DNA from 4 places in the Paenibacillus xanthanilyticus genome. Region 4 is predicted to be linked to each of the others. Evidence: predicted binding sites of a transcription regulator. Region 4 holds the regulator's gene; each other region holds the start of a gene.

Region 1 (7,373 bases), on a different contig from region 4:
ATATAAGCTTGGAGCGGTGCTTGATATATTGAAGTCGAAGATGATCAAGCGCGGCGTGCCGATCAAGAACTTGGACTACGGCAAAATCGAAGCGGCCACTCTCGGGACCGTCAGACAGAAAATCCGTCTGAAAAGCGGAATCGAGCAGGATGTCTCGAAGAAGATCAACGTGCTCATCCGCGATTCCAAGCTAAAGGTGAAGAGCCAAATCCAAGGCGATCAAATTCGCGTAACCGGGAAGTCTAAGGATGACCTGCAGGCGGTCATGAATTTGCTGCGCGGGGCGGATTTGCAAGTGGAGCTCCAATTTACGAATTTCAAGTAAAACCGAACCCTACATAAACAGGCCAAAAGTCCCTTTCCAAGTCTCCGGATGCAGGAAATCGGGGCTTTCTGCTATTTTGACATTCGTATTTTGCTTGTATTATACTTGTTAAGATAGCTTGACTGAAGGGATCGGTTCCATGACAGAACGAGTTAAAGTAGTGACGCTTGGCTGCGAGAAGAACCTCGTGGATTCGGAAATCATGTCCGGACTCATCCATGAACGCGGATATCAGCTGGTCGATCAGGCCGATGACGCGACGGTAATCATCGTCAATACGTGCGGGTTCATCGATGCGGCCAAAGAAGAGTCGGTCAACACGATTCTTGACATGGCTGAACGCAAAGAGACCGGACGTTTGAAAGCGCTCATCGTATCCGGCTGCTTGACGCAGCGCTACAAGAAACAGCTGATGGACGAAATGCCCGAAATCGATGGGATCGTCGGCACCGGCGATTTTCACCATATTAATAAAATCGTGGACGAAGCGCTTCGCGGGAAGAAACCGGCCATGGTCGGCCACCCGGCGTTCGACTACGATCTGAAGCTCCCACGCATCATGTCGACGCCGCGTTATACCGCGTACGTCAAGATTGCGGAGGGCTGCGACAATGCTTGTACGTTCTGTTCGATTCCGATCATGCGCGGCAAGTTCCGCAGCCGTTCGATCGAATCAATCGTGGCCGAAGCGGAGGGGCTGGTGGCGCAGGGCGTGAAGGAAATTAGCCTGATTGCACAGGATTCAACCAATTACGGCACCGATATTTACGATGGATTTAAGCTGCCAGAGCTGCTTAATCGCGTCAGCGAGATCGAAGGCCTGGAGTGGGTGCGTCTGCACTATGCGTATCCGGGATTTTTCACGGACGAGCTGATCGAGACGATCGCGACCAATCCGAAGGTGTGCAACTACATCGATATGCCGCTCCAGCATAGCGAGGACAGCATCCTGAAGCGCATGCGCAGGCCGGGACGCCAGCGGGACGTTCGCGAGTTAGTCGCGAAGATACGTGCGCGTATTCCTGACGTGGCGCTGCGTACGTCGATGATCGTGGGCTTCCCGGGCGAGACGGACGAAGATTTCAACCGGCTGTGCGAATTTATTCGCGAGCTGAAATTCGACCGGCTTGGCGTATTTACCTATTCCGCGGAAGAGGACACGCCAGCGGTTCGGTTGCCGGATCATGTGCCGGACGATGTGAAGGAATGGCGGGCCAACACCTTGATGGAGATTCAACGCGAAGCAGCCAAAAGCAACGGCGGCAAATATATCGGACGCGAGATCAACGTGCTCGTGGAACGGTACGATGGCCGCAGTGACGTATACATAGGACGTTCGGAGTATGATGCTCCGGAGATCGACGGCGAAGTGTTCATTTCGAACTGCACCGTGCCGATCGGACAAATGCAGAAAGTGCGGGTTACGCACGCATACGAATTCGATATGTCCGGGGAGGGCTTATCGTGAACTTAGCTAACAAAATTACGCTCGCTCGCATCTTCCTCGTGCCGATCATCATGTTTTTGCTGCTGATCAACATGAATTTGAGCGAGCTCCGCTTCGAGGATTTCTCGATTACATGGAATCAGATTCTCGCGACGTTGATTTTCATCGTGGCGGCCGCGACGGATGGCTTGGACGGCTATATCGCGCGGAAGAACAAAATCGTCACGAATCTAGGCAAGCTGCTCGATCCGCTTGCGGATAAGCTTCTTGTGGCGGCCGTATTGATTTCGCTTGTAGAGATGGACAAAGTCGACGCCTGGATCGCGATCGTCATCATTAGCCGCGAATTCGCCGTAACGGGCCTGCGCCAGATTGCCCTGCTCGAAGGAGCGGTACTGGCTGCATCCACTTGGGGTAAATGGAAGACCGCGGTTCAAATTACGATGATTATCGCGCTCTTGCTGAACAATTTCCCGTTTACGTTCATCGATATCCCGTTTGACCAAATCTCCAGTTGGGCTGCCGCACTTATCACGGTATACTCGGGCATCGATTATTTCGTCAAAAACAAAAATCTTATTCCGCTAACGGAATAGGCCCTGCGTACAAGCATCATCACTTCCATGCGAAGGGGTGGTGCTTTCATCATATTTGGAATGGAGCGATGTAGATATGCGCGCAGAAATCATAGCGGTCGGGACAGAATTGCTGCTTGGCCAGACGGTAAACACGAACGCGACTTATTTGTCTCAGGGACTCGCGGAGCTCGGGATTGACGTTTATTTCCAAACGGTTGTCGGCGACAATGAAGGGCGCATCCGCCAAGCCATCGAGCTGGCGCGCGGCCGCGCCGATCTCATCGTCTTCACGGGCGGGCTGGGTCCGACGCAGGATGATTTGACGAAGGATGCACTGGCGAAGTATTTGAATGCGGGAATCGAGCTTCACGGCCCCACTATGGACAAAATCGAACAGTTCTTCTCGACGCGCGGCGTGCATATGGTCGAGAGCAACCGGCGTCAGGCCAACTCGATCGTCGGCAGCACGCCGCTTGCCAACGACGCCGGGCTGGCCGTGGGCAATGCGTTGACCGCGGACGGCACGCATTATTTGCTGCTGCCGGGCCCGCCGCGCGAAATGAAGCCGATGTTCGACGGCCCCGGCAAAGCATGGCTGAGGTCGGTCATTGGCGAGGAGCGGCGGTTGTTCTCGCGCACGCTGAAGTTTGCCGGCATCGGTGAATCGAGTTTGGAAGCTGCCTTGATGGACCTGATCGACGCCCAGACGGATCCGACCATCGCGCCTTACGCTAAGGAGGGCGAGGTCGCGATTCGCATCTCGACGAAAGCCCACACGGAGCTAGAAGCGTCCGGGAGGCTCGACGTATTGGAGGAGGCGATCGCGGAGCGTGTCGGCCAATACCTGTTTGCGCGGGAGGATATTCCGCTCGAGGAGGCGATTGTGCGCTTGCTGCGCTTGTCGCGATTCAAGCTGGCGAGCGCCGAGAGCTTAACCGGAGGCTTGTTCGCGGAACTGGTTACGAATATTCCGGGCAGCAGCGGGGAGTTCGTCGGAGGCGTCGTCACCTACACGAACGAGATGAAGCATCGACTGCTCGGCATACCGATGTCGCAGCTCGAAGGGGAAGGCGCGCCGGGCGCGATCAGCGAGTCGACGGCGTCGCTCATGGCCGAGCGGGTAAGGGAGCTGACGGACAGCGATTACGGCATCTCGCTGACCGGCGTGGCGGGACCTTCGGAGTCGGAAGGCAAGCCGGTCGGGCTGGTTTATTTCGGTCTATCGAGACGGGGGAAACCAACGATCGTACACACGGCGCATTTGAGCGGGAGCCGGAGCATCATTCGTACCCGCGCCGTGAAGTCGGCGTTGTACCGATTATGGCAGCTGCTGAAGGAGACCGAGTAGAGTTACAAGGGGAACTATGGCAAACTTGTGAAAACTAACGGAATCAGCTTGTCCGATTAACGAGTTTCCTCTATAATCGACAGTAACTGACGGAAGAACCGTGGCGAAGATTACTTTGCCGCGGTTTTTTTTTGCTTCCGCTGGCTGGAAGAAAAAATAAGAATATATGTTCGCAAAAAGTATTGTAATCAAGAACAAAACAAGGTATCATGAAACTATCAATCGAAAAGGGTGTGAATGCGTTGTCAGATCGTCGCGCAGCGCTCGAGATGGCTTTGCGTCAAATCGAGAAACAGTTTGGTAAAGGTTCTATTATGAAGCTTGGCGAATCCGCGAACATGACTGTTGAGACAGTATCCAGCGGTTCCCTGGCATTAGATATCGCCCTTGGAATCGGGGGATTCCCGAGAGGCCGCATTATTGAAATCTACGGACCGGAATCCTCCGGTAAAACGACGGTCGCGCTTCACGCGATTGCCGAAGTGCAGCGTTCCGGCGGACAAGCCGCCTTTATCGATGCGGAGCATGCGCTTGACCCGCTTTATGCGAGCAAGCTTGGCGTTAATATCGACGAGTTGCTGCTTTCCCAGCCGGATACGGGCGAGCAAGCACTCGAGATCGCGGAAGCGCTCGTGCGCAGTGGCGCCGTCGACATCATCGTTATCGACTCCGTTGCCGCACTCGTGCCGAAGGCCGAGATCGAAGGCGAGATGGGCGATTCGCACGTTGGTCTTCAAGCCCGTCTGATGTCCCAGGCACTCCGCAAGCTGTCCGGCGCGATCAGCAAATCGAAGACGATCGCGATCTTCATCAATCAGCTTCGCGAGAAAGTCGGCGTCATGTTCGGCAACCCCGAGACAACGCCAGGCGGTCGCGCGCTGAAGTTCTATTCCAGCGTACGTCTTGACGTTCGCCGCGTAGAGACAATCAAGCAGGGCAACGATATGGTTGGTAACCGTACGCGCGTGAAAGTCGTCAAGAACAAAGTCGCGCCTCCATTCAAGCAAGCGGAAGTCGACATCATGTATGGCGAAGGCATCTCCAAAGAAGGCAGCATCATTGACATTGGCGTCGAGATGGATATCGTTCAGAAGAGCGGAGCCTGGTTCTCCTTTAATGGCGAGCGTCTGGGCCAAGGCCGCGAGAACGCGAAGCAATTTTTGAAGGATCATAAGGACATCTCGAGCGTTATCGAGAAGCAAATCCGGGAAGCGAGCAATTTGGAGGCAGCGGCAGCGCTCAACGCCGGCGGCTTCAGCGCGGATGACGAAGACGAGGACGAGCTGGAGCTCGAACTGTAAGTCGGAAGCGTCAGCTTTATAATAAGACCGGATATGGAGCAGAACAGGGCCCTCTAGGCGCCTTGTTCTGCTTTTGGCATATATAAGGAGGCAAGCTTGCGTTGAACGAGCAGGGGCAAGCGGAGGGCGCCCAGACGGTCCGGATTACGTCTGTCGAGCAAATCCGCAAAGAGAAGTATCGATACAACTTGTTTGTGAACGACATTCAGGATGAACCATTTATCGCCGTGCATGAAGATATCATGATCAAGTTTCGCTTGTTCAAGGGGCGGGAGATCCATCCGGACGAACTGAAAGAGATCGCGGAGGAGGATACGAAGCACCGGGCATATGCGTTGGGCATTCAATATTTGGGACTTAGGCCCAGAACGCATAAGGAGATGGCCCAGTACTTGGCGCGCAAAGGTATCGACGAGCAGGCAGCGGAGCAGGCGATTGCTAGATTGAAGCAAGAGCGGTTGGTGGATGATGCCGATTACGCCAGCCGATTCGCCGCATCCCGGCTGCGCGGTCAAGCGAAAGGCAGATTGCTGCTTCGGCAGGAGCTGCGTATGCGGGGGATCGCGAAGGAGACGGCCAAAGAAGCAACCGACGAGCTCGATGCGGAAGAAGAGACGGCCGTTGCCTTGCGTGCTGCGATCAAGAAGTGGCCCTATATTAAAGGAGAGCCACGGGAGCGGCGGCATAAGCTAATGGGCTATCTGCTGCGAAGAGGATTTCCGGGCAGCGTCGTGAAAGAGGCGGTACGGGAGGCGATCAGGCAATCCGAAGCCGAGGATGAACCTGACATGCTTGACAATTGATTTTATCAACAGATAAAATGAATGATGTATTCCTTTATCATGAATCAATTTTCCTTCCAAAAGTTGATTCGTAAGCGATCATTTTCGTCACCAAACATGATTGTTGAAGCGGGATGAAACCCGGCTAGTACCGTAACACAAGGCGAAAGGGCTTCGCCGTCTTTGGTGGCGATGCAAGTTTCGTTCCGGAGAAATGCAAGTTATTTTATAAGCGTGAACCTTATAAATTCTTGTATTTCAATGAAAACCAAATAACTTACCCGGGCGTTTGCCTTGGTGGTGCAATGAGGAGGTGAGAAAGATATGGCAACCTGGCTCTGGCTTCTGATCATTCTCCTTGTTGGCTTGATTTTCTTTGGACTAGGCTATTATATTCGGAAGTTACTCGCCGAGGCCAAGATTTCAAGCGCTGAGCATGCCGCCGGTCAAATCGTTGACAATGCGCGCAAAGATGCGGAAGCGCTGAAAAAAGAAACGGTCCTCGAAGCGAAAGACGAAGTCCACAAGCTCCGTACCGAGGCCGAAAGAGACATTCGCGAACGTCGTAACGAGGTACAGCGTCAAGAGCGACGGCTCGTACAGAAAGAAGAGTCGCTGGATAAGAAAATAGAAGCACTGGAACGCAAAGAAGAACTAGTCGCCAACAAAGAGAAACGGATCGAAGAGACACAAGAGACAATCGATTCGCTCTACAAGCAGCAAGTAAGCGAGCTGGAGCGCATCTCGAACCTGACGATGGAAGAAGCCAAAACGATCATTCTCCAGAGCGTCGAGCAGGAAGTACGGCACGAGACGGCTCAGATGATCAAGGAGATCGAATCGCAGGCGAAAGAAGAAGCGGACAAAAAAGCGCGCGATATTATCTCGCTGGCTATTCAACGGTGCGCGGCCGACCACGTCGCAGAGACGACTGTATCGGTCGTAGCGCTGCCGAACGAAGAAATGAAAGGCCGTATTATCGGCCGCGAAGGCCGCAATATCCGCGCATTGGAAACGTTGACCGGTATCGATCTCATCATCGACGATACACCGGAAGCGGTCATCTTGTCCGGCTTTGATCCGATTCGTCGGGAGATTGCCCGCACATCGCTGGAGAAACTCGTCGCGGACGGCCGGATCCACCCGGCTCGCATCGAAGAGATGGTCGAGAAATCCCGTCGCGAAGTGGACGAGCGTATTCGCGAGTACGGCGAGCAAGCCACATTTGAAGTCGGCGTGCACGGTCTGCATCCGGATTTGATCAAAATCCTCGGCCGTCTGCGTTATCGGACAAGCTACGGCCAGAACGTGCTGAAGCATTCCATGGAGGTCGCGTATTTGACGGGTCTGATGGCAGCCGAGCTTGGCGAAGACATCACGCTTGCGAAGCGAGCAGGTCTCCTGCACGATATCGGCAAAGCGCTTGACCATGAAGTGGAAGGCTCTCACGTCGAGATCGGCGTCGAGCTTGCGAAGAAGTACAAAGAACATCCGGTCGTCATCAACAGTATCGCGTCCCACCACGGCGATTGCGAAGCGACTTCGGTCATCGCGATGCTCGTAGGCGCGGCGGATGCCTTGTCGGCCGCCCG
Region 2 (7,373 bases), on a different contig from region 4:
GCCGCTTCATAATAGATGGCCGGCACATCCTGCAGGGCGGCCAGAAAGATGACCATGTTTAATCCGACGTTCTTTAACACGCTGATCACGATGACTACAGGCATGGCGAGCTCGAAGTTATACAGCCAAGCCGGACCCGTCACGCCGAATAGCTTGAGAATCTGGTTGATCAACCCGGCGTCCGTAGCGAAAATATACTTCCACACAATCGCCCATACCACAATGGAGGTAATGACCGGCGTGAAAATGGCGGTGCGAAACAAGCCGATTCCCGGAATTTTCTTATTGAGCAACACGGCCAGACCGAGCGCGAGCAATAGATTGAGCGGAATCAAACCTGCCGAGAAATACAGCGTGTTGCCGATCGAGGTCCAGAATAAGGGATCCTCGCTAAAGGCACGCGCATAATTGTCCAGCCCAATAAAGCGCGAGGCCCCCATGAGCGATTCATTGGTGAAGCTCATGACGAAAGCCCAGATAATAGGAACTAGCATAAACACGGTGTAACCGACCACGACCGGCGATATGAATAAATAGCCGAACCAGCTGTCTCTGGCGTTCAGCTTTCCTTTCTTCTTCCGAACGGTAGTGAATCGATTGTTTGGTAATGTGAGGTTTCGTTGTATGGAACTCATCTACCCTCGCTCCTCTCCTGACTTTATGAAGACGAAAGCCGCATCCAGCTCGGATAACGGTATGCGGCTCGTCTCCGTTCTTTATTTAAGCAAAGGTCCAACTTCCTTTTCCGCGATCCCCAGAATATCTTTCACCGAGGTGCTCTGCGTATATAAGTAATCCATAATCGTCTGCATCTTCGTATCGATCTGCTGCCAATTGCTATGAGTCGGCAAGGAGCTGGCCGTGGCGATCTGGTCGACTACGGAAAGCTTCACGCTTTCGGCAGACGGCCCCTGCTTCAAGAAATCGTCGGATTCGAGGAGCGATTTGCGGCTCGGCACGAAGTATTGGGACGTCACCTTCATATTCTCCGGATTGGCCATATATTTCAGCAGCTCCAGCGCTTCTGCATAATGGGGCGAATCCTTCAAAATGGTATACGAGGCATATCCGATCGTCGTACCGGGGCCGTTAGGACCGGCTGGAAGCGGCGCGATATCCCACTCGAAATCCACGACCGCCTTCGCTTTGCCCATGTAGCTGAACAATTCCTTCTGCATCGCAATCTTGCCCGTGTCAAACGTGGTTTGGTCACCTGGCTTCGGGTGCACGTTATCCTTGAAAATCATATCCGAATAGACCTGAAGCGCTTGCTCGCCTTCCTTGGCATTTAGCGTAAAGGCGTTACCTTCCGGATTGAACAGCTGAGCGCCGAAGGCATTGAAATGCGATTGCATGGCATCCGGCCAGTTTTGCCAGCCGCTGCGCACGAAATTAACGCCATAGATGCCTTTGTCCGGATTCGCCAGCGCCTTGGCCGCTTTCAGCATCTCTTCATACGTCCATTTTCCTTGTTTGTATAATTCCGTTGGGGTCGGCAGGTTGTTCGCTTGGAACATCGTTTTGTTGTAATAAATCATCATCGGAGGCGTTGAGAACGGAATGCCGTATACCTTGTTCTCTCTCGTCACGAGATTGAGCGTGGACGGCACCATATCCTCGATTTTGAATGCGGCGTCCTGCTTGAGCGGCTCCAGATCCGCCAGCTGACCATTGGATAGAAATTGCGGAATCATGCGCTCCGCCATCCAGGCGATGTCCGGCGCCGATTTGGAAGCGCTCATAATCGAGAGCTTCTGCTGATAGTCCGCGAATGGGATCGTGACGATTTCAACATTCACGTTCGGATGCGTCTCCTTGTACGTCGCGAACATGTCCTCGTACATTTTTTTGTGCGTATCGTTCCCCCAAAAGCTGAATTTCAGGTTCACGTTCTTCGCCGCTGCTTGTCCCTCCGGCTTAGAAGCGTCTGTCTCGACGTTGTCGTTGCCGCCGCAGGCCGTTACGGCCAGGGCTAAGGGAAGGACGGTTAACGCAGCTTGGAGCTTTTTCTTCATGTGTGTTATCCCCTTTACTTGTGTTAAGCGCTTACAAGTCTTATTATACGTCGTCCTTTTTGGGGCCATAATGGCGCGTGATTCAGAAAAGGTCTAATTTATATTGTTGTTTTCTCTGTACTCTGAAGGCGTACAGCCTAAATTTTGTTTGAATACATGCAGGAAATATTTCACATTCGGATACCCGGACAGCTTCGCGATATCCTGGATTTTTATCTGGGTATCCTTCAGCAGCTGCTTCGCCCTGTCCATTCGGATTTGCGTCACATAATCGGATAAGTTCTGCCCCGTCTCCGACTTGAACAGAACCGACAAGTAGCGATGGTTCAGATGAACCTGGTCCGCTAAGTATTGCAGCGAAATATCTTGGTCCAGGCGTTGTCCGATGATTTCCTTTACCTTGCGGATCACGTGGCGCTCTTCCATGCTCTTCTGCGGATCGAGGTCAGGACTCTCCTTCATGGCGCGTTTTCTCAGTCGTTCCACGACTTGCGCCAGCTCCGAGGTTTTGACGGGCTTGAGCAAATAATCGATCGCCTCGCAGCGGATCGCCGCCTGCGCGTATTCAAAATCGCCGTAGCCGCTGATGATCACGACCGGAAGCGCGGGATACTGCTCTTTCAGCCGTTGGATCAGCTGGATGCCCCCCATTTCCTTCATGCGGATATCGGTGATGACGGCGTCCACGGTATGGGATTTCAGCCAGTCCAAGGCTTCCTGACCGCTGCAGGCTTCACCCGCCACCCGGACGCCTCCGATGATGTCCTCCAGCACGCGGCGAAACCCGCTCCGAATCGATTCTTCATCCTCAACCAGCAGTATCGTAAGCTTCATGCCTCATTCTCCCATCGTAAAGGTATCCGGATATAAAAGGTTGCGCCCTGGCCGGCCGTCCGTTCATGAAAAAGACCGTAGGCGGGTCCATACAGCAATTTGATTCGTTCATTGACGTTCCGAAGGGCAAAGCCTTTCTTCCTCGCGCCAAAGGAACCGATACGGGCGTGCCGCTTCTCCGGACCATTCAGCAGCGCGTCCAGCTCATCCAGCTTCTCCGGGCTTATTCCCGCGCCGTCGTCTTCTACATAAATGAGCAGGTCCTCCTCCTCATAGCAGGCTCGGATTTGGATATGAATGGGGCCTTCCGTCATCCCGTGTTCAATGGCATTCTCCACCAGCGGCTGCAAAATGAGCTTCGGCATGAGGCAGGATTCGAGGCTAAGATCGGATAAAATTTGCACGCGAAGCTGATCGCCTAAGCGAAAGGCCTGGATTTGCAAATAAGCATCCGCAAATTGCAGCTCATCGGCCAGATGAACGAGCTTCTCATGCCAGTCGATCGTATACCGGAGCAATCTCCCCAGACTGACGACCGCCTCCGACAGCTCCATAATCCCCATTTGGAGCGCTTTCATGTTTATGGACTCGAGCGTATTATAAATAAAATGCGGGTTGATCTGATTTTGCAAGGCGGATAATTGGGCTTCCTTCTCTCGGAGCTCATTCTCGTACACCTGATGAACCAATCTATCCAGTTCGGACACCATGCTGTTGAAGCCTTCCGTCAGCAGCCCGATTTCGTCATTCGTCGTGACTTTGGCGCGTTCCTTGAATTCTCCCCGCTGGATCTTCCTCATCATGACCGCAAGATGGCGAACCGGCTTCGTCATGGTTGCGGCGAGCAGGTACGAGAGAAGAAAGGCGGCGAGCAGCGAAGCGATCGAGACCCATAAGCTGTACCGGATTAAGACATTTGCGTTTTTCTTCAAATTCTCCTCCGGCACCAGCGCTTTGACGACAAAGCCCGTGAGCTCGGAATGCTGCTCGGCCGTGAGAAATAACGGTCCATTCGGCGCTTCGGGCATCCGGGCTCCATTTCCCGTTAAGGAAGAAAAATAAGTCTCCCCCTGTTGATCCAGCACATGGATGACGGTATCCGGCACCATGTCGCTCATGCCAAAGAGGCTGGCAAATCCCTTTTGCGTCAGATCGATCTTGATGATCCCCAGATGCCGATGGGTCTGCGGGTCTCGGATGACTCTCGCCAGCGAAATCACCGTTCGTTCTCCCGACTTGTAATACTTGGCATGATGCGGGGGAATCGCCACAATGGCGCCATCCGCTTCCATCACCGCATTCATCCATGGCGTGTCCTCCGACCTCCAGAATTTATCGATGGAATCATCCGTGTTGGTGTACAGCACGCCGTCGAGCGAAAAGATAAGAATGTTCTGAATCTCGCTTCTTTCGGCCGCGAGCGAGGAAATCAGCAGACTCATCTTGTTGATCTCTTCGAGCGGAACGAAATCCCCGCTATCCGCGGAAGCGTGATTTCGGAGAATCGCCATAACGGAAGGATCGTAATAAGGCACGGCCGTTAACCGTTCCATCTCCCGGTAGTAACGGTCGATGCTGTTCTGAATCTGCATTGCGATCTGCACGGTATACGTATTCGCATCCTTCTCGACTTGATGGATGTACTGTTTATAGCTAAGGAAGCCGATCAGGGTTAATGGTATGGTGCTTAACAAACAGAACAGAATCATAAATTTCAATCGAAGTGGAATGAACAGTCGTCTCACGCTTCTCTTTGCCCCCCGGATGCTAGTCCCTCAGTACTAGTGAAAATTATAGCATCTCCGCCGATGATCGTTGATAGAAAAGGAACATACCCTATCTAATATAAAATCCCCTTCCGGTGGCGAAAGGGGATTGCATAGGCTAGAGCGATTTTGCATGTTACGATCTTTGCACACATAGGCTTTCTTCTTCCATTCTACTTGCATGGATACACCGATGTAATCCCACATTGTACAGAACAGGTATGCTTTTTACAGGTCTTATTCGCCTGCCAATAAGATTCTTCTTCCCCCCTACCTGTCCATGGTAATTAATTCGTACAAGGCGCGTACGTCGCAACGAAGGGAATCCGCGATCGATATGGCGATTTTGAGCGGCATCACTCTTTTGTTATCCATAAAGTCATAGATTCGTTCAGGTTTGAATAGCAGCTCCTTCGCCAACGATTCCGCCGTTTTTCCGGATTCCAGTAATCGTTCATGCAGTAAGCAGCGTCCAAGTTCAACTTTCAAGCAGGGATCCCTCCAGCGTACCATCCTATTTGTACCTAAAAGGGTTTCCATTGTTCGCGTAAATAAACATTGGAGAATGTGCACGAATGCTGCGTAACGGATGTGCTGCCTACATTTAGGGGCCTGTTTCAGAAATTTATGGTATACTAGGAACAAATGTTCTTTTATGCCTGAAAGGGGGCTGACGATATGGTAAAGCAACCTGTTTATGCGGAGCAAGAAACACGGAGCGCCTTTAGCAATACACGCCCTTTGATACGCCAAAGGACAGGTTTGACCAACGAGAACGTACACAAGATTGCGGAGTTAATCCGTCATTCCTACATGGATCGAGAACGTATTCGGATTACGGTTTTCGGCTCCTATGAGGATCGAACATACAGCGGGATCGTCGAGAAACTTGACCAGTTTCATAATCGCCTCCATGTAGGAGACCAATGGATTTTTTTCCACGACATTATCGATGTTTCCCGTATCGACGCCTGATGCAGGAAGGTCACGCCAATGACGCCGCTCAGATAATGGGCCTGCTATATAGACCCTTTCTGAGCGGTAGGCTTCTGTGCTTTTTTAGGACGGCTTAAACATCTCCGACACATACCTGGCAATCCGTACACTGATCTCCGCCCGCGCCACATCGCGCATCATGGCAAAGGTGTCCTCATATCCCCGGCACACAAATCGATAATGAATAGCGCTGTCTACGCGCTCTTCTTCAAACACTTTGATATTTCGGACCTTCATTTTCTTCCTAACTTCGCTAAGATCGGCGTGGATGCGCGTCATCAAAACCTGGGAAGCCTTGATATATAAGCTTTTCAACGAATAGGAAGTAAGCCCGATTTCCGTGCTGTTTTTTTCTACAATCGTAAGCATCATGGGGAGCAGAACAAAATCGCGAACCAATTCGAGTTCTTCCTTGCTCGGCAGTTCGGTCTTCGCCTGTTCATGCTGCCCGTGCCTCCGACTGAGATATTGTTCTCGATGTTCCGGGAGCATCATACGGCTGGATTCCCAGCGGCCGTTACCTTGAAGTTTCTTACTCACTTATAGTGCCCCCCGATTTTTGCACTACGTTCAAGCGCTTGCGCAGCCCCTAATAAAGAGGAAGCTCGCAAGATTGCGGTACCTCCATAACGGTACTTGATTTGATCGGTAGCTCGTTCTAATCGCCTTGCTTTCTCCCGATTACCGAAAAGGGTCAGCTGGTATTGCGTATCGCGGGTCAACTTCGATACCACCACGCCAAGCTTACGGACAGGCATCTCGTCCCAATGGGCATAAAATAACTTCCGCGCCGTTTCAAAAACTTCATTCGTGATGTTGGTCGGATCAGCAACCGTGACCTGTCGATAGAATCCCGTAGGTCTGTCGAAGTCGGCTCCTTGGCAGCCTACGGAAATAACGGAGCCCATATATCCCTTGGCTCGACAGCGCCGGCATACCTCTTCACTTAGCTCAAGCAGTATGACTTCAATGTCTTCTTTGCGGCTGTAGTCGCGCGGCAGCGTCATCTGATGGCCAATCGCCTGCTGGACATCATGCGTACCCGGTGTAACCGCGCTGGAATCGATCCCGTTCGCGGTTTGCCAATATAATTCAGCTTGAATGTCGCTGTTTTTGCCCATTACAATTCTCATTTTCCGCTTCAGCTCTGCGAGCGGCAGCCGGGCGATATCCCCGATGGCGGTAATCCCCATCCGGTTAAAATGAGCCGTCATCCGCGAACCAACACCAAACATTTTGTTCACGGGCTGCGGCCACAACAGACTCTCCACCTCACTTTTAGGCAGCGTGAAAATTCCCGTTTCACTTTTCTTTGCCCAGATATCTGTAGCCATCTTAGCCAAGATCTTCGTGGAGCTTATACCAATTCTGATCCAGACGCCTGTATACATCATCACCTTAATCTGAATCCTTCGAGCAATTTCTTCGGGTGATCCGAAATACGAAAGCGAACCCGTGACATCGAGAAACTGTTCATCAATCGAGAAGGGTTCGACTAAGTCCGTAAACGACTCAAAGATCTCCGTAATCATAAGGGATACGTCAATGTAGGTCTGCATGTGCGGACGAATGACCACCACATCCGGACATTTTCCCAAAGCTTCCCCCAATGTTTCTGCGGTTGTAATACCGAATTTTTTAGCGATTGGACATGCCGCAAGTACGATTCCTGATCTGCGTGCGGGATCGCCAGCCACAATGAGTGGCTTATCGCGATATTCTGGGTGCGCTGCTTTTTCGACTGACGCATAAAAGGATTGGC
Region 3 (7,373 bases), on a different contig from region 4:
CAGTTAAGCGGCGCAAGCGACAGCGGCTATGGCAAGCAGGCGCTCGGCATCGCCCAGCGCATCCACGAGGTGAAGAAAGATTCGCAGCGCATCCTTGCGGGATTGTCGAAGCTGTACGACAGCGAGATGGCCGTGAATATGGAGATCGAGGAGCTGCTGCATCATGTCGTGAAGGGCAACGGAAAATATGCCGAAATGCTAGGCAAGACGGTCGCATTCCGCGTGGACATGCAGGCGCGCTTCGTCACGGCGCATTACGTTCCGCTCTTGACCGCGCTCAACAATCTAACGGCGAACGCGGTGGAAGCGATCGAGCGGGAAGGACACATCGCGATCCGCGTGCAAGAGTCGAATGATGAGATTGTGTTCGAGGTCGAAGATTCCGGAGGAGGCATACCGGAGCAGGACCGCGCGATCGTATTCGAGGCGGGATACACGACGAAATTTAGCGAAGCGGGCGTCGCCGCGACCGGCATCGGATTGTCGCATGTGCGCGATATCGCGCGGTCGTTGGGCGGCCGGGTAGATATCGCAAAGCGCGATGGAAGCGGAAGCGGCACGACGTTCGTCATGCGTGTATCGAGGACGGCAATCGTTTAGTAGCAAGGGGGATACGGAAATGACCATTACATACGTAATTATCGACGACGACGCGGTCAGCCGCCGGATGCTCCAAGGCATCATCGAGCAATGCGGGCTTGGCGAGACGGCGGGCATGGCGGAAGGCGGCGTGCAGGGGGTGCAAGCCGTGCTCGGCGCGAGGCCGGATATCGTGCTCATCGACCTGCTCATGCCGGACCAAGACGGAATCGAGACGGTCAGGCAGCTGAAGCAGCGGGGATACGCAGGCAAATTCGTCATGATCTCGCAGGTCGAGAACAAAGAGATGGTCGGCGAGGCCTACCAAGCCGGCATCGAATTGTTCATTCATAAGCCGATTAACCGCATCGAGGTAGAAGCGGTGCTGGCGAACGTAAGGGAACGGTTGAAATACGAGCGCCATATTCAGCAGATAAAGCAGTCGCTCTCCGCGTTCGACATGAGCGAATCCTCGCCGCCGCGCAAAGCGCCCGAGCCGCGCGAAGTCGTGAAGCCGATCTTGATGGACCTCGGGATTATGGGCGAGAGCGGCAGCAAGGATATTCTGGCGATGATGGACTATTTGGCCAAACAGCCTGACCGTCACGCGTTCCCTGCGCTTAAAGAGCTGTACGAGGCGGCAGCCCGTAATGGCAGGGGCGAACAAGAGATCGAGAAGGAAAGCAAAGCGATCGAGCAGCGGCTGCGCCGGGCGGTGATGGCGGCGCTCGCGAACATGGCGTCGATCGGACTGACGGATTACAGCAATCCGAAGTTCGAATATTACGCGCCGCTGTATTTCGATTTCCAAGACGTGCGATTGAAGATGAAGGCCATCGAGGAAGAGCAGCCGGAGGGCAAGAGCAAAGTCAACATCAAGAAATTTTTGCAAGTGCTGCACGTCGAAATGCTGGGCAAATTGGAATAACTCGCTAACCAAACCGTACTGTGTCGGGCCGCTGCCTGCATGGCACGGTTTTTGTTGTTTTCGGATTACCCGATAAGTCGATGCGTCGCTGAGCCCCGCTACCTTCCGATGTCGATCAACCTCGCGTGAGGTAATGTGACTCTATTCGCCTCAACTTGTCCGTGACATGGGGGGATTGTATTGGACATGTGAGTGATAGCGATTACATAATTATACGATGTCATGTTTATTATCATATTCTGTGATTATTTATGTAGGATCGCGTAGGTTTGCGTAGTGTGCCGTATACGATATCTTCCAAGAAAGCGATGCTGCTTCATATTCTCGATAAAGGTGGGTTTCGTATGAAAAAGAAGATCGGACTTATCGCAGCTTGCGCCATGATGGCGTTCACGCTTAGCGCCTGCGGCGACAAAAATTCGGAAAACTCGGCAAGCGGGGCGGGGGGCGAAGCGGGCAAGAAGTACGTGTTCGGCACGGACGCGACCTATCCGCCTTTCGAGTTCGAGAAGGACGGTAAATACGTGGGCATCGACATCGATCTGCTGAACGCGATCGCCGCGGAACAGGGCTTCGAGGTCGAGATCAAGCCGATGGACTTCAAAGGCATCATCCCGGGCATTACGTCCGGCCAGCTGGACGGCGCGGTCGCGGGCATCAGCATCACCGAAGAGCGGAAGAAGGTCGTGGACTTTACCGAGCCTTATTACGAAGCAGGTCTTTCCCTGATCGTACACAAGGATACGACCGACATCGACAGCCCCGAGGATCTCAAGGGCAAAGTGATCGCGATCAAGAAAGGAACCTCCGGCGCGATTAAGGCGGAGGAGCTTGCGAAGGAATTCGGCGCCGAAGTGAAGTATTTCGATGACAGCCCGGCCATGTACCAAGAGGTCTCGAATAAGAACGCGGACGTGACGATCGAGGACTTCCCGGTCATCTCTTACAAAATCGCGGTCGATCCGAATTCCAACCTGAAAATCGTCGGCGACCGTCTGAACGGCGACTTCTACGGGATGGCGGTGGATAAAGGCGATACCGAACTACTGCAGAAACTCAACGACGGCTTGAAGAAGCTGAAGGAGAACGGCAAGTACGACGAGATCGTGAACACGTATACGGGATCTGCTGCAAAGTAACGGTTCGCCGTGCGCCGGCAGCCTTCAGCCTTCGTAGCGCATACGCCTACGCGCGGCTGGAGGAGCCGGCGTCTTCTAGTTCAATCCATGCCTGTATGGAGCTACACCTTCGGAAAGGAGCTGTTCACCGATGTCAGAAACGCTGCAAATTATGTCCGACGCGCTGCCCGTCCTGTTCGACGGCTTGCTGATCACGCTTAAGATCGCCGCCATCTCGCTCGTGATCGCATTCGTGATCGGCCTTGCCGCCGGTTTGATGAGCACGGCACGCAGCCGGATCATTAGAGGACTGGCGGGCATTTACGTCGATATTATCCGGGGGACGCCGCTCCTCGTGCAAGTCTTCTTCATCTATTTCGGTCTGCCCGAATTTTTCGATTTCCGGATCGGTCCAGAGGTCGCCGGCATCGCGGCCGTCAGCTTGAACGCCGGCGCGTATATCGCCGAGGTCGTCCGCGCGGGCATCAACTCCGTGGACAAGGGACAGGTCGAGGCGGCCCGTTCCCTGGGGATGAACCGCTTCTATACGATGCGGCTGATCGTACTGCCGCAGGCGCTGCGCCGCATGATTCCGGCCTTCGTCAACCAATTCGTCATCAGTATTAAGGACACCTCGCTGTTGTCGGTTATCGGTATCCGAGAGCTTACGCAGAGCGGCGAGATCATTATTTCCACCAATTTCAAGTCGTTCGAGATATGGGGCATGGTCGGCATTTTCTACTTCGTGCTGATTCTGGCGCTTAGCCGGCTGTCTCGCCTGCTCGAGAGGAGGTTGAACCTGCGATGATTACCGTGCAGCATCTGAAAAAACAATTCGGTTCGAATGTCGTCCTGAAGGATATCTCCGCGACCATCCGGGAGAAGGAAGTCGTCTGCGTCATCGGCCCGTCCGGTTCCGGCAAAAGCACATTCCTGCGCTGTTTGAATCTGCTGGAGGACGTCACGAGCGGCAAGGTCGAGATCGCCGGGGTCGAGGTGACGGATCCGAAGACGAATATCGACAAGCTGCGCGAGGACGTCGGGATGGTGTTCCAGCGCTTCAACTTGTTCCCGCATCTGACCGTGCTGCAGAACATCATGCTCGCGCCGAAATACATCAAGAAGCTGGACAAAGCCGCCAACGAGAAAAAAGCGATGGAGCTGCTCGCGAAGGTGGGCCTGGCGGAGAAGCGGGATGAGTATCCGGATCGCCTGTCGGGCGGCCAGCAGCAGCGGGTCGCCATCGCCCGGGCGCTGGCAATGAATCCGCGCGTCATGCTGTTCGACGAACCGACCTCGGCGCTCGACCCGGAGATGGTCGGCGAGGTGCTCCAAGTTATGAAGGACTTGGCGCACGAAGGCATTACGATGATCGTCGTCACTCACGAGATGGGCTTCGCCCGCGAAGTCGCGGACCGCGTCCTGTTCATGGACGGCGGCTATATCGTCGAGGAAGGCCCGCCTGCCGCGATTTTCGATGCGCCGAAGCACGAACGCACGCAAGCCTTCTTGAGCAAGGTGCTGTAATCGGATGTGTACGTCTGTACGAAATAGAGAGTGGCCCACAACCCGCGAACCCCGCGGGTTGTTTGTTTTCGATGAAAATCCGCCGCTTGCCTCGATCTGATATTGTCATCTTTCCCTAGTAAAGGCATAATGGGAATAATAGTTATCTATCAAAAAAAGGGGAATTCTATCATGAAAAATCCAACAGGCATTGTCCGCAAGGTGGACGAGCTGGGCCGTCTCGTCATCCCGATCGAGATCCGCCGCGCAATGTCGCTCGATATCGGCGAATCCGTCGAAGTGTTCGTCAACGAGACGCAGGTCATTTTGAAGAAATACAGCCCCGGCTGCCTCTATTGCGGCAACATCGACGCCTTGCTGTTCAAGGGAAAGCTGATCTGCGCCGACTGTGTGCAGGAGACGACCCGTCATTTTCAATAAACCGCAAGCGAACGATATTCGATCAGACCTGAAGAAAGGGTTGTTACAGATGGAACCTCGTTTGCCGCAAGCGCCGCTTTGTAAGAGAGCTGGCGCTTTTTTGCTGTGCATAAACCTGGATAAGATGGTGGGGCTGCGCACGGTTGACATGCGTTTCCGGAATGAGAAGCCGTCTTGTCAGGAATTAACGTAGTGTTAACTCCATATCACCAACATGGTATGATAAGATAAGGGGTACGAATGTTCGCATATTCGGCGAGAAGGGAGCGCATCGATGTCGATCGAGATCAAAGAAATCGTGTCCAAATCGATTCTGAGCGAGACGAGAGGGTATCTCGACGTGGGATTTACCCATTCGCTCAATCCGTACAGCGGCTGCGCCTTCTCCTGCGCGTATTGTTACGTCCGCGAGATGCCCATCCAGCGGTTCAAAGAGATTCCCTGGGGCGAGTGGGTGGACATCAAGACGAACGCCGCGGAGATCTACCGGAAAGAGGTGGGCAGCCTTCGCCGCCGCAACAAACCGGTCCGGCTGTTCATGTCCTCCGCGACCGACCCGTATCAGCCGATCGAACGGAAGACGCGGATCACGCGCGGCATTCTGGAGGCCATGCTGGATGCGCCGCCCGATTTGATTCAGCTGCAGACGCGAAGTCCGCTTGTCACCCGGGATATCGATTTGCTGGTGAAACTGAAGGAAGCGTGCAGCGTTCTCGTCTCGATGACGGTCGAGACCGACCGGGAAGACATGAAGCGGCTCTTCGCGCCATACGCGCCGGGCATTCAGCTGCGGCTGAACGCGCTGCGCGAGCTTCACGAAGCAGGAATTCCCACGCAAGCGGCCATATCGCCGGTGCTGCCGTTTACGCCTGAATTTCCGAAGCGCCTCGAAGGCATCGTGGACCGGATTTGGATCGACACGCTGAGCATCGGCGACGGCACGATGGGCAGACGTTCGAAGCGGCTCGGCATGCCGGAGCTGTTCGAAGCGAACGGGCTGTCGGACTGGTATGAACGGGATACCCACGAGCGCGTCGAGAAGTTTTTCAAGAAAAGCTTCCCCGCGGAGATGGTCCGCGTGTCGAAAGACGAGGCGTTCCCGATGTAGTCGTGGTTGTACGCATATTTAGAATAACGCGGCCGGGAAGCGCTTCGCTTCCGGCCGTTTTTTCATTTGCAGCCGAAGCCGTGATAGACAACGAAGTCTCGTAATTGGAGTATAATGGCGCGAAATCATAGTCCCTTGCTCGAATTTATCGCGAATAATGGCCGACAACGCTCAATATCTTTTAACATGCAACGATGAAAGCGCTTCAGAAGGCGTGTTTTTCGATGCACATATGTAAGTAACTGGTAGAAGAGAAAGAGGGAGGGCACGCAATGAAGAACGGTAAAAAACTGTGGTCGGCTGCAACCTCGCTTGTTTTGTGTACAACCCTGCTGTTCGCTTGTTCGAGCAACGGCGGCAACAACGGAGGAACGGGAGGAGAAGGCGGCAACTCGCCGAACGCGAACAACGCCGGAACAGGCGGCAGCGGTGGCAACGCGGGCGGGGAGAACGCGGGAGCTTCGAACGGCGGCGACGCGGGGGGCGACGCGGCGAAGAAGGTCATCACCATTACATATCGGGACGACGGCATCGGCGAGAAAGGCGTCCTGTTCCAATGGATCAAGGCGGTGTCGGAGAGCTATCCGGACAAGAGCGTGGAGATCAAGCCGACGCCGATTCAAGCATCGGAGGGCGATTATTTCGCCAAAATCGCGCTCGCGCTCAAGTCCAAGGACACGGCGCCGGACATCGTCACGGAAGATACGTTCATTCTGAACTCGGATGCGAGCGCGGGTTTCCTCGAGCCGCTCGACGACCGGCTGAAGGAGTGGGAGGACTGGACGAACGGCTCGTTCATCGAGGCGATGAAGAAAGGCGTGACCGCAAGCGACGGCAAAGTATACGGGGTGCCGTATAACACGGATTCGCGCGGTCTTTGGTACAACAAGAATCTGTTCAAGCAGGCGGGGCTGCCGGAGGATTGGAAGCCGAAAAATTGGGACGAGGTACTGGATGCCGCCCGCACGATCAAGGAGAAGCTGCCGGACGTCGTGCCGATCTGGATGAACATGGGCAAGGCGACGGGCGAGGCGACGTCGATGCAGACGTACGAAATGCTGCTGTACGGCACGGGCGAGCGTCTCTATGACGATGCGACCGGCAAATGGATCACGAAAAGCCAAGGCATCATCGACGCGCTGACGTTCGTCCAAACGGTCAATAAAGAAAAGCTCGGTCCGCCGCTGTCGAAGGTGCTGAACGGGCAAGCCGGCAATACGGCTTCCCGCGAATACCTGCCGAAAGGGAAGCTGGCGATCCAACTGGACGGCTCGTGGATTACCGGCAACTACCTGCCGACCGGCGCGGCGCCATGGCCGGAATACAAGGACGTGCTCGGCTTCGCGCCGATGCCGACGAGCAAAGGGCAGGCTCCGGGCTCCATCACGCTCGCGGGCGGCTGGGCGCTGTCCATTCCGGCCAACGCGAAGAACAAGGACGAAGCGTGGAATTTCATTAAGTACGCGCTGAACAAGGAAAATACGCAGAAGCTCGTCATCGCCGCCGGCAACATTACCGTCCGCGCCGACGTGGCGAAGGACCCGGGCTATACGGAAATGCCGTTCAACGGCATCGCGACCGAATACTTGCAGAATGCCGAGTTCCGTCCGGCGCAGGACAAATATCCGGAGGTCTCGACGCAAATTCAGACGATGGTCGAGTCCGTCGCGACGGGCACGTCGCCGGAGGCGGC
Region 4 (7,373 bases):
GTTCTGTACGAACATTGGAATACCGACAAACTGCCGGAAGAGCTTCGCGAGAAGTTCGTTCTGACCGACGACGAGAAAGCGCAAATCCTCTCCGTGTATGACGAGGACATCCGCGATCTGGCAAGCCGCCGCGGCTACCGTACGTGGGATATCATCTCCCTCTCCGACGCAACGCCTAACCTGGACGAACTGTTGAAGAAGTTCGAATCGGTCCATACACATACGGAAGACGAAGTCCGTGCAATTACGGCGGGAAAAGGCATTTTCATCATTAAAGGCACCGACGATGTCGGCTACTTCGACGTCGAGCTCGAAGCCGGCGACGTTATCTCGGTACCGGAGCACAAGGCGCACTTCTTCACGCTGATGGAGAACCGTCAAATCGTTGCCGTACGCCTCTTCATCGAGACGGAAGGCTGGATTGCGCACCCGTACGCGGACCCTTCGTTCCAGAAATAATTCATACCTAACCAATAACCCCCGCTCTCCTAGGAGAACGGGGGTTGTTTTGCGTTTCCTTCGTTGGGAACGCGCGAAGTTTAGGCCAGCAGCGGCAGCAGCTCTTCGAGATGCTTGATTTCGTGGGTAGGAATGATTTCGTCCGTCCGGACCGCGCCATGACGGTTGACCCATACGGAAGTCATGCCGATCGTGTTCGCGCCCAGAATATCGGTCGTCAGCTTGTCTCCGACCATAATGCCGTCCTCCGGCTCGATGCCCAGACGCTCTAACGCGTGTTTGAAAATCGAAGCAGCCGGCTTCCCTTCGCCGAACGTGCCCGAAATGATAATATGATCGAAGTACGGCGCAAGCTCCGGCACGCCATCGAGCTTCTCTTGCTGCAAATCCGGCGAGCCGTTCGTCAGCAGCAGCAGCATGTATTTGCCCTTGAGCTGCTCGAGCAGACGGAAAGTTTCTTCATAGACATACGGACGCTTGCGGCGCTCTGCCGGGAACTGCTCGGCCAGCTCCGCGCCTAATTCCGGATGGTCGATACCAAGCGCCTTAAGACCGCGCGTCCACGATTCGCGGCGGTAGAGAGGCGCGAGCTGCTGGAGCTTGCGGAACTCCTCCTGCTCGCCGGCCAAGAAATTCGCCCACAAGCCTTCGAAGGGATTGATGCCGATCATTTTGGTGAACGGGAATGTCTCGTACGATGCATACAACTCGCGCGCCGCTTCCCGCACGGCAGCTTCCAACTCCTTGGCATTCAGGCCCGTTCGGGCCGCTCCCGATTCACAGGTTGCATCGAATGCTTCCTGCACGCTGCGCTCGTCCCACAACAGCGTATCATCCAAATCAAACAGTACGGCTTTCTTCGGCATGCTTCATTTGCACTCCAGTCTAATTTTTCTCGTTGAACGGTATGTTATGGACGGCTGCGAACGCGCGAAGGCGTTCCGCCATCTCATCCGTCGGATATCGGTTGATCATGCGGCTAAATACCCAATTTGCGCCCTTCTGCTGCTCGATGACGACCGAACCTTTCTGTACGCTGATCGCCTTGATGGCAACCGTATATAGATTGCGGTCTCCGCCGAAACGGCGCGTGCGGACATAATCCTTGCCAACCGACAGATAAGGGCGGCGAAGAATGAAGATAACTGCCATCAGCACGTAAAGGCCGATCGTCACCCAATACATCGCGCCCGCATCTTTGTAATAATCCGACGTGAACGTCGTAATGACGTACATCCCGATGAAGAGAACGAGGAATGCCGGCATGATAAAACTGCGGCCTTTGAACGTATCCAATTTTTCCTCTGTCTTTTGCACATGAAGCGGCGTCTGGCCGTATTTCTTGCGCTGCTTATTCAGCTGTGTCTGGTTTTTGCGAACTTTGCGTTCCCAGGATCTTGATGACAAATGGGGAGCCTCCTAATTTACAGGTAGATAGAGATCGGGGATCGCGCTCGACGCGCAACCCCCAGGCTATTACGGATGATGCCTGTTTTTGGTTTCATGCGATTCTACTCGAACCCCGATTGAACCCAGCGCCTTAAAACGGCCGTGCGAATTTCTCGATAAATCGATTCGGATACTCCGAAGGCAGCTTGCTTACTTCGTCCAGGCGGTCGTACAGCTCACGCGGAAGCGTCCAGCCGACGGCGCCCATATTATCCTCGAACTGCTCCAACGTGCTTGCGCCGAAGATCGGAGAGGTGATCCCTTGGCGGCTCAACAACCACGCGAGCGAAATTTGGGCCGGCGACTTATCCAGCTCTCCGGCGATCTTCCGGACTTCCTCCAAGATCGCGAAGTTCTTGTCCGAGTTACGCAACGCCCACGAGCTTTCACCAACCTTGGACGTCAGCCTGCCTGCCGTTGGTTCTTCCCGGTTATATCGGCCGGTAAGAAAACCGCCTCCAAGCGGCGCCCAAGGAATGATGCCGATATTCTCCTCGCGGCAGAGCGACATCATCTCGCGGTCCATCTCCCGGCTAACCAAGCTATACTGGGGCTGAATGGAAATGAAACGAACGTACCGGTTCATATCGCTGACGGCCAAAGACTTCATCAGCTGCCACGCGAAAAAGTTCGAGCACCCGATATAGCGGACTTTGCCAGCGGTCACGAGATCATCCAACGCGCGGAGCGTCTCTTCGATCGGCGTCGCGTGATCCCATACATGTACCTGGTACAAGTCGATGTAATCCGTCTGCAGACGCTTCAAACTGGCATCGACGCCATCCATGATATGCTTGCGGGAGATTCCCGCCCCGTTCGGATGATCCGCGGTTGGCATCCGGACCTTCGTGGCGAGCACGACTTCCGAGCGGCGGCCTTGGATCGCTTTGCCGACGATCTCTTCGGAGCGGCCGGAGACGTATACGTCCGCGGTATCCAGGAAATTGCCGCCTTTCTCAAAAAAACGATGAATCATCTCAACGGAGTCCTGCTCGCTCGTCGTATTGCCGAACGTCATCGTGCCTAGGCACAGCTCCGACACTGCAAGTCCGCTTCTACCTAATAAACGGTATTCCATATCGACATTCCTCCTCGTATTCGATCCAACGGCTCGAGGTCTTGATGTCTTAATGTTTGATGTTGTCTTCCTCGTCCTCGACAAACTTGATATTATCCAGCTGCCCGCGGAAGTTCCGTTTGAAATTGTCCAAATATTGTTTGCGCAGCTCGGCGCGTTCCGCTGTCTCTTCCTCCGTTAACCCCACGGTCTTATGCTTGCGCGACAGCTCGTTTATACGTGCGATGATTTTCTCCAAAGTGGTACGCCTCTCTTTCCGTAACGCTCATGCTAGTCAACATTCCACTCTTTACTTTGACATTTTTGCTCGTCCATTGTCAAGACAACAACAAAAAACGGCGAACCTAGTGGTCCGCCGGAATGATTAAGCTCTGGCCTGCATGCAACGCTCTCTCTCGAAGCCCATTGCGCTGCTTGATGGAGTAGATGACTTCGCGGATATCCTCGCCGCTGCCCTTCACTTCGCTTGCGATCGCCCAAAGCGTATCGCCGCTGCCAACTACGATAACCTGTTCGGATGCCGTCGGCGCTTCCGGAATGGCTGTAGTCGCATTGCCTTTCATAATCATGAATCCGATAAAAAGAAGGAAAAAGAACGCAACGACTGTCGTGAATTTCGCAATATGGCTTGCTCTCAACTTTTTGACGCGTTTGTTCGCTGCCGTGCGTCTTGCCGTACCTTGTTTCCGTTCCGTGTATGTATAAGTAGAGACCGTGTTTACCATATTCGATTCCCCCAAACGTTTGTTCTGTTCTCGATGAACTAAGAATAACACGAACACTCGTTTGGTGTCAACGACATTTGGAACATTTGTTCGCACCCCGATGCGAACTTGTGTTTCTCGAACTTATGTTTGTACGAACTCCGGTTCTGTGTTATAATTTGACACAAATGAACTTATGGAGTGATCTCGTTTGTCGAAACTTTCCAACCGCCAGCAGGCGATACTCGAATTCATCAAGACCGAGGTTCGGGAGAAGGGCTACCCGCCTTCCGTCCGTGAAATCGGCGAAGCGGTCGGACTAGCCTCCAGTTCGACGGTTCACGGCCATTTGGACCGGCTAGAGAAGAAGGGCTTGATCCGCCGCGACCCGACGAAACCCCGCGCCATTGAAATACTGGACTCCGATATGGAGAGCATCCCTTTCCCGCTCGCGATCGCCAAAGTACCCGTGGTCGGTAAAGTTACGGCCGGCCTACCGATTACGGCAACCGAGAATATCGAAGATTACTTCCCTCTGCCTGCTGATCGCGTCGGAGACGACAACGTCTTCATTCTGAACGTTATGGGCGAGAGCATGATCGAAGCAGGCATTCATGATGGCGATTATGTAATCGTCCGTCAGCAGCAGACGGCGAACAATGGCGAGATCGTTGTCGCGATGACCGAGGATGACGAAGCAACCGTCAAGACGTTCTATAAGGAACGCGATCACATCCGTCTTCAACCTGAGAACTCGACGATGGAGCCGATCCGGCTGCGCAACGTGACGATTCTCGGCAAAGTAATTGGACTCTTCCGCGATATCCATTAATCGAACAGGTAATCGAACAGGCAGACCTTACGACGATAGACGTCGTCAGGTCTGCCTGTTTCTTTTGCTCTCATGTTCGTTCACGCATAATAGGCATCATAACGACTTGACCAATTCAGGCTTTCGCATGCGAACGTTCGTCCAATCGATTCGAACCATGGCATCATAGCATAACGTATTCCAGTTCGATCGAGGTGATGAAGTTGCTGACGAAACTGAAACAACCCGGTTTGATCATCGGAATCCTTGGCGCGGCCAAACTGCTGCTCGACAGCGCCGGCATTCAAATTCCGGACGAGACGATCAATGATCTTGCAAACGGTATCAGTGCCGTTCTTGTCGTCATTTCTATTTTCGTCGATCACGGAAAATCCTAAGCTCCGCCTTCTTCATCTTAGCCGGCCTCGTGCCGGCGAACGGGAAGCCGCCTTGTGCGCGCTTCTTTTTTGTATTCACTTCTCTTCGGCGCATGCGCATGTCACTCGCAGTCGTTAACAAAGAGAAGAACCCTGATGCACATGGCTTCTAGGGTTCTTCATCTTGGTCATTCATGGTCGTCGGGGTGGCGCAGGCAATCCTTCGCCTTCACTACCTCCCATTAAGCGTATTCGTAATTTGCGCTTTAGACTTTAGTTCTTCCAGCAACTGAGGCGAAAGCTCCGCAATCTTCTGGCGGATGAGCTGTTCTCGAATTTCCGCTTTTTTGCCTTCAAGCGTAGCGGCCTTTGCTTCCTTATAGCCGGTTACTTTGATAATGTGGAAGCCAAACTCAGTCTCGATCGGTCCGCCCAGCTCTCCAACCTTTAGCGAAAACGCAGCTTCTTCAAACTCAGAAACCATTACGCCTCTGCCGAAGAAACCAAGATCGCCTCCGGTTCCCTTACTGCCCGTGTCGGTCGATTGTTCTTTCGCCAGCTTCGCAAAATCCGCGCCTCCCTTCAGCTGCATCATAATTTCATCGGCTTGTGCTTTCGTGGAGACCAAAATATGCGAAGCTTTCACTTCCTCAGGCTGATCGAACATCGCTCTATTGGCCTCAAAATATTGTTTCACTTCTTCATCGGACACTTTCGCACGCAGCTCCACGAGCTTGCGAATACGTAACTGCATCGGTATTTGCTTCTTCAAATCTTCGAGTGTCATGTTCGATTGCTGAAGAGCAGCATGAAATTCCGAATCGGAGGAGAACTGCTTCTTGATCTGCGCCATTTCCGCATCCACATCTTTGTCGCTGATGACGATCCCCTTCTTCTTCGCCTCCTGCTTCACAAGCTCTTCTTGTATCAGGTTGTCCAGCATTTGGGATCCGCCGACTGCGGCCATCGCTGCGTAAAGCTGATTTTTGGTAATGGGAACGCCGTTAACTGAACCGACCACGCCATTGCCTTCATTGCCTAAAGGCGACGAATCTGGTTTGCTCGCAATCATCACAGATTTCGTAGCACCATTATAATTGACTTCTGCACCAAGCATCTCAGCGGCAGAGCGGAGCGGGACGTAAGTAACCCCCTTAATGGATATAGGTTCAACGGTTGATTTTTTGCCATTTACGATCAAGGTCATTTTCGTGGCCGCATAGGCGCCTGCACCTGCTGCGAGCATCATGCCCGCGATGACCAGTGTCGTTATGCCCACTCGACGAAAAAGGATATTGCCCATAAGTTTACCCACAATTAAGCCTCCCGCTGTAATCTTTTCCGGATCTCTCCATAGTCTGAATCATTGCGTTTTATATCTGTAATCATAAAAAAAACTCCCTTCGAATTGCCAAACGACGCAAATCAAAGGGAGACTTTATTAAAAATATATAAGTGGTTTCCAGCTGTAGTTGAACAGCTTGATGCTGAAGCGCTGACTGAGATCATACCTCCGGACAACGCCAAGCCAAGGACATCTATTTTAGTACAGCGTCAGATATTGATCGCGCTCCCATTGGTGAACCTGGGTGCGGTACATATCCCACTCGATTTCTTTCAGCTCATAGAAGTGCGCAAGCGCATGGTCGCCGAGCGCGTCGCAGATGACCTCGTTGCGGAGCAGCTCGTCGAGCGCTTCCTTCAAATCCGACGGCAGGCTTGGAATACCTTCGTCGATGCGCTCTTCTTCGGTCATAACGTATACATTGCGGTCTACCGGCGCCGGAAGCGGCATTTTGTTCTTTATGCCGTCCAAACCTGCCTTCAGCATAACAGCGAGTGCCAGGTAAGGGTTAGCCGCTGGATCCGGATTCCGCACTTCGATGCGCGTCGACAGACCACGGGAAGCCGGGATGCGGATCATCGGGCTGCGGTTGCTTGCGGACCATGCCACATAACAAGGCGCTTCGTAACCCGGTACAAGACGCTTGTACGAGTTGATTGTCGGGTTCGTGATCGCTGCGAACGCGCGCGCATGGCGCAGAATGCCGGCCATGTAATAACGCGCCGTTTGGCTCAAGCCAAGCTTGTCGGACTCGTCATAGAACGCGTTCTCTTCGCCGCGGAACAGCGATTGATGCGCGTGCATGCCGGAGCCGTTCACGCCGAACAGCGGCTTCGGCATGAACGAGGCATGCAGGCCGTGCTGGCGGGCAACCGTCTTGACGACGAGTTTGAACGTTTGAATTTGGTCGGCCGCCAGGATGGCATCCGCATATTTGAAGTCGATCTCGTGCTGGCCCGGAGCAACCTCATGATGGGAGGCTTCGATCTCGAAGCCCATCTCTTCCAGGGTCAGCACGATTTCGCGGCGGCAATTCTCGCCGAGATCGGTAGGGGCCAAATCGAAGTAGCCGCCTTGGTCGTTCAGTTCCGTCGTCGGTTCGCCCTTCTCATCCGTCTTGAACAGGAAGAACTCCGGTTCCGGTCCGACG

Evidence for each region. The regulator LexA, encoded in region 4, represses DNA repair genes until DNA is damaged. The targets are predictions, from matches to a motif close to CGAACATATGTTCG.
Region 1: a site for LexA is predicted at 3,858-3,871, ahead of recA (recombinase RecA). Genes of this name have one in related genera too.
Region 2: a site for LexA is predicted at 5,254-5,267, ahead of ACFSKT_RS06835 (YolD-like family protein). Genes of this name have one in related genera too.
Region 3: a site for LexA is predicted at 4,806-4,819, ahead of ACFSKT_RS01550 (SPL family radical SAM protein). Genes of this name have one in related genera too.

What each region holds. Positions count from the first base shown of each region.
Region 1 covers NZ_JBHUHA010000001.1:1,776,509-1,783,881, reverse strand. The annotation lists gene ACFSKT_RS07200 (YajQ family cyclic di-GMP-binding protein) at 1-325, shown strand, start outside; gene rimO (30S ribosomal protein S12 methylthiotransferase RimO) at 465-1,793, shown strand; gene pgsA (CDP-diacylglycerol--glycerol-3-phosphate 3-phosphatidyltransferase) at 1,790-2,368, shown strand; gene ACFSKT_RS07185 (competence/damage-inducible protein A) at 2,445-3,698, shown strand; gene recA (recombinase RecA) at 3,941-4,999, shown strand; gene ACFSKT_RS07175 (RecX family transcriptional regulator) at 5,101-5,802, shown strand; gene rny (ribonuclease Y) at 6,106-7,373, shown strand, end outside.
Region 2 covers NZ_JBHUHA010000001.1:1,699,723-1,707,095, forward strand. The annotation lists gene ACFSKT_RS06815 (carbohydrate ABC transporter permease) at 1-635, opposite strand, end outside; gene ACFSKT_RS06820 (ABC transporter substrate-binding protein) at 717-2,015, opposite strand; gene ACFSKT_RS06825 (response regulator transcription factor) at 2,109-2,849, opposite strand; gene ACFSKT_RS06830 (cache domain-containing sensor histidine kinase) at 2,846-4,594, opposite strand; gene ACFSKT_RS06835 (YolD-like family protein) at 5,294-5,590, shown strand; gene ACFSKT_RS06840 (YhjD family protein) at 5,675-6,151, opposite strand; gene ACFSKT_RS06845 (DNA polymerase IV) at 6,148-7,373, opposite strand, start outside.
Region 3 covers NZ_JBHUHA010000001.1:371,495-378,867, forward strand. The annotation lists gene ACFSKT_RS01520 (sensor histidine kinase) at 1-600, shown strand, start outside; gene ACFSKT_RS01525 (response regulator) at 620-1,507, shown strand; gene ACFSKT_RS01530 (transporter substrate-binding domain-containing protein) at 1,852-2,646, shown strand; gene ACFSKT_RS01535 (amino acid ABC transporter permease) at 2,777-3,433, shown strand; gene ACFSKT_RS01540 (amino acid ABC transporter ATP-binding protein) at 3,430-4,152, shown strand; gene ACFSKT_RS01545 (AbrB/MazE/SpoVT family DNA-binding domain-containing protein) at 4,324-4,572, shown strand; gene ACFSKT_RS01550 (SPL family radical SAM protein) at 4,847-5,680, shown strand; gene ACFSKT_RS01555 (ABC transporter substrate-binding protein) at 5,953-7,373, shown strand, end outside.
Region 4 covers NZ_JBHUHA010000002.1:63,248-70,620, forward strand. The annotation lists gene ACFSKT_RS17315 (1,2-dihydroxy-3-keto-5-methylthiopentene dioxygenase) at 1-459, shown strand, start outside; gene ACFSKT_RS17320 (HAD family hydrolase) at 540-1,325, opposite strand; gene ACFSKT_RS17325 (MFS transporter) at 1,345-1,866, opposite strand; gene ACFSKT_RS17330 (aldo/keto reductase) at 2,000-2,986, opposite strand; gene ACFSKT_RS17335 (DUF896 domain-containing protein) at 3,036-3,224, opposite strand; gene ACFSKT_RS17340 (LysM peptidoglycan-binding domain-containing protein) at 3,331-3,711, opposite strand; gene lexA (transcriptional repressor LexA) at 3,902-4,522, shown strand; gene ACFSKT_RS17350 (hypothetical protein) at 4,726-4,899, shown strand; gene ACFSKT_RS17355 (peptidylprolyl isomerase) at 5,111-6,193, opposite strand; gene glnA (type I glutamate--ammonia ligase) at 6,422-7,373, opposite strand, start outside.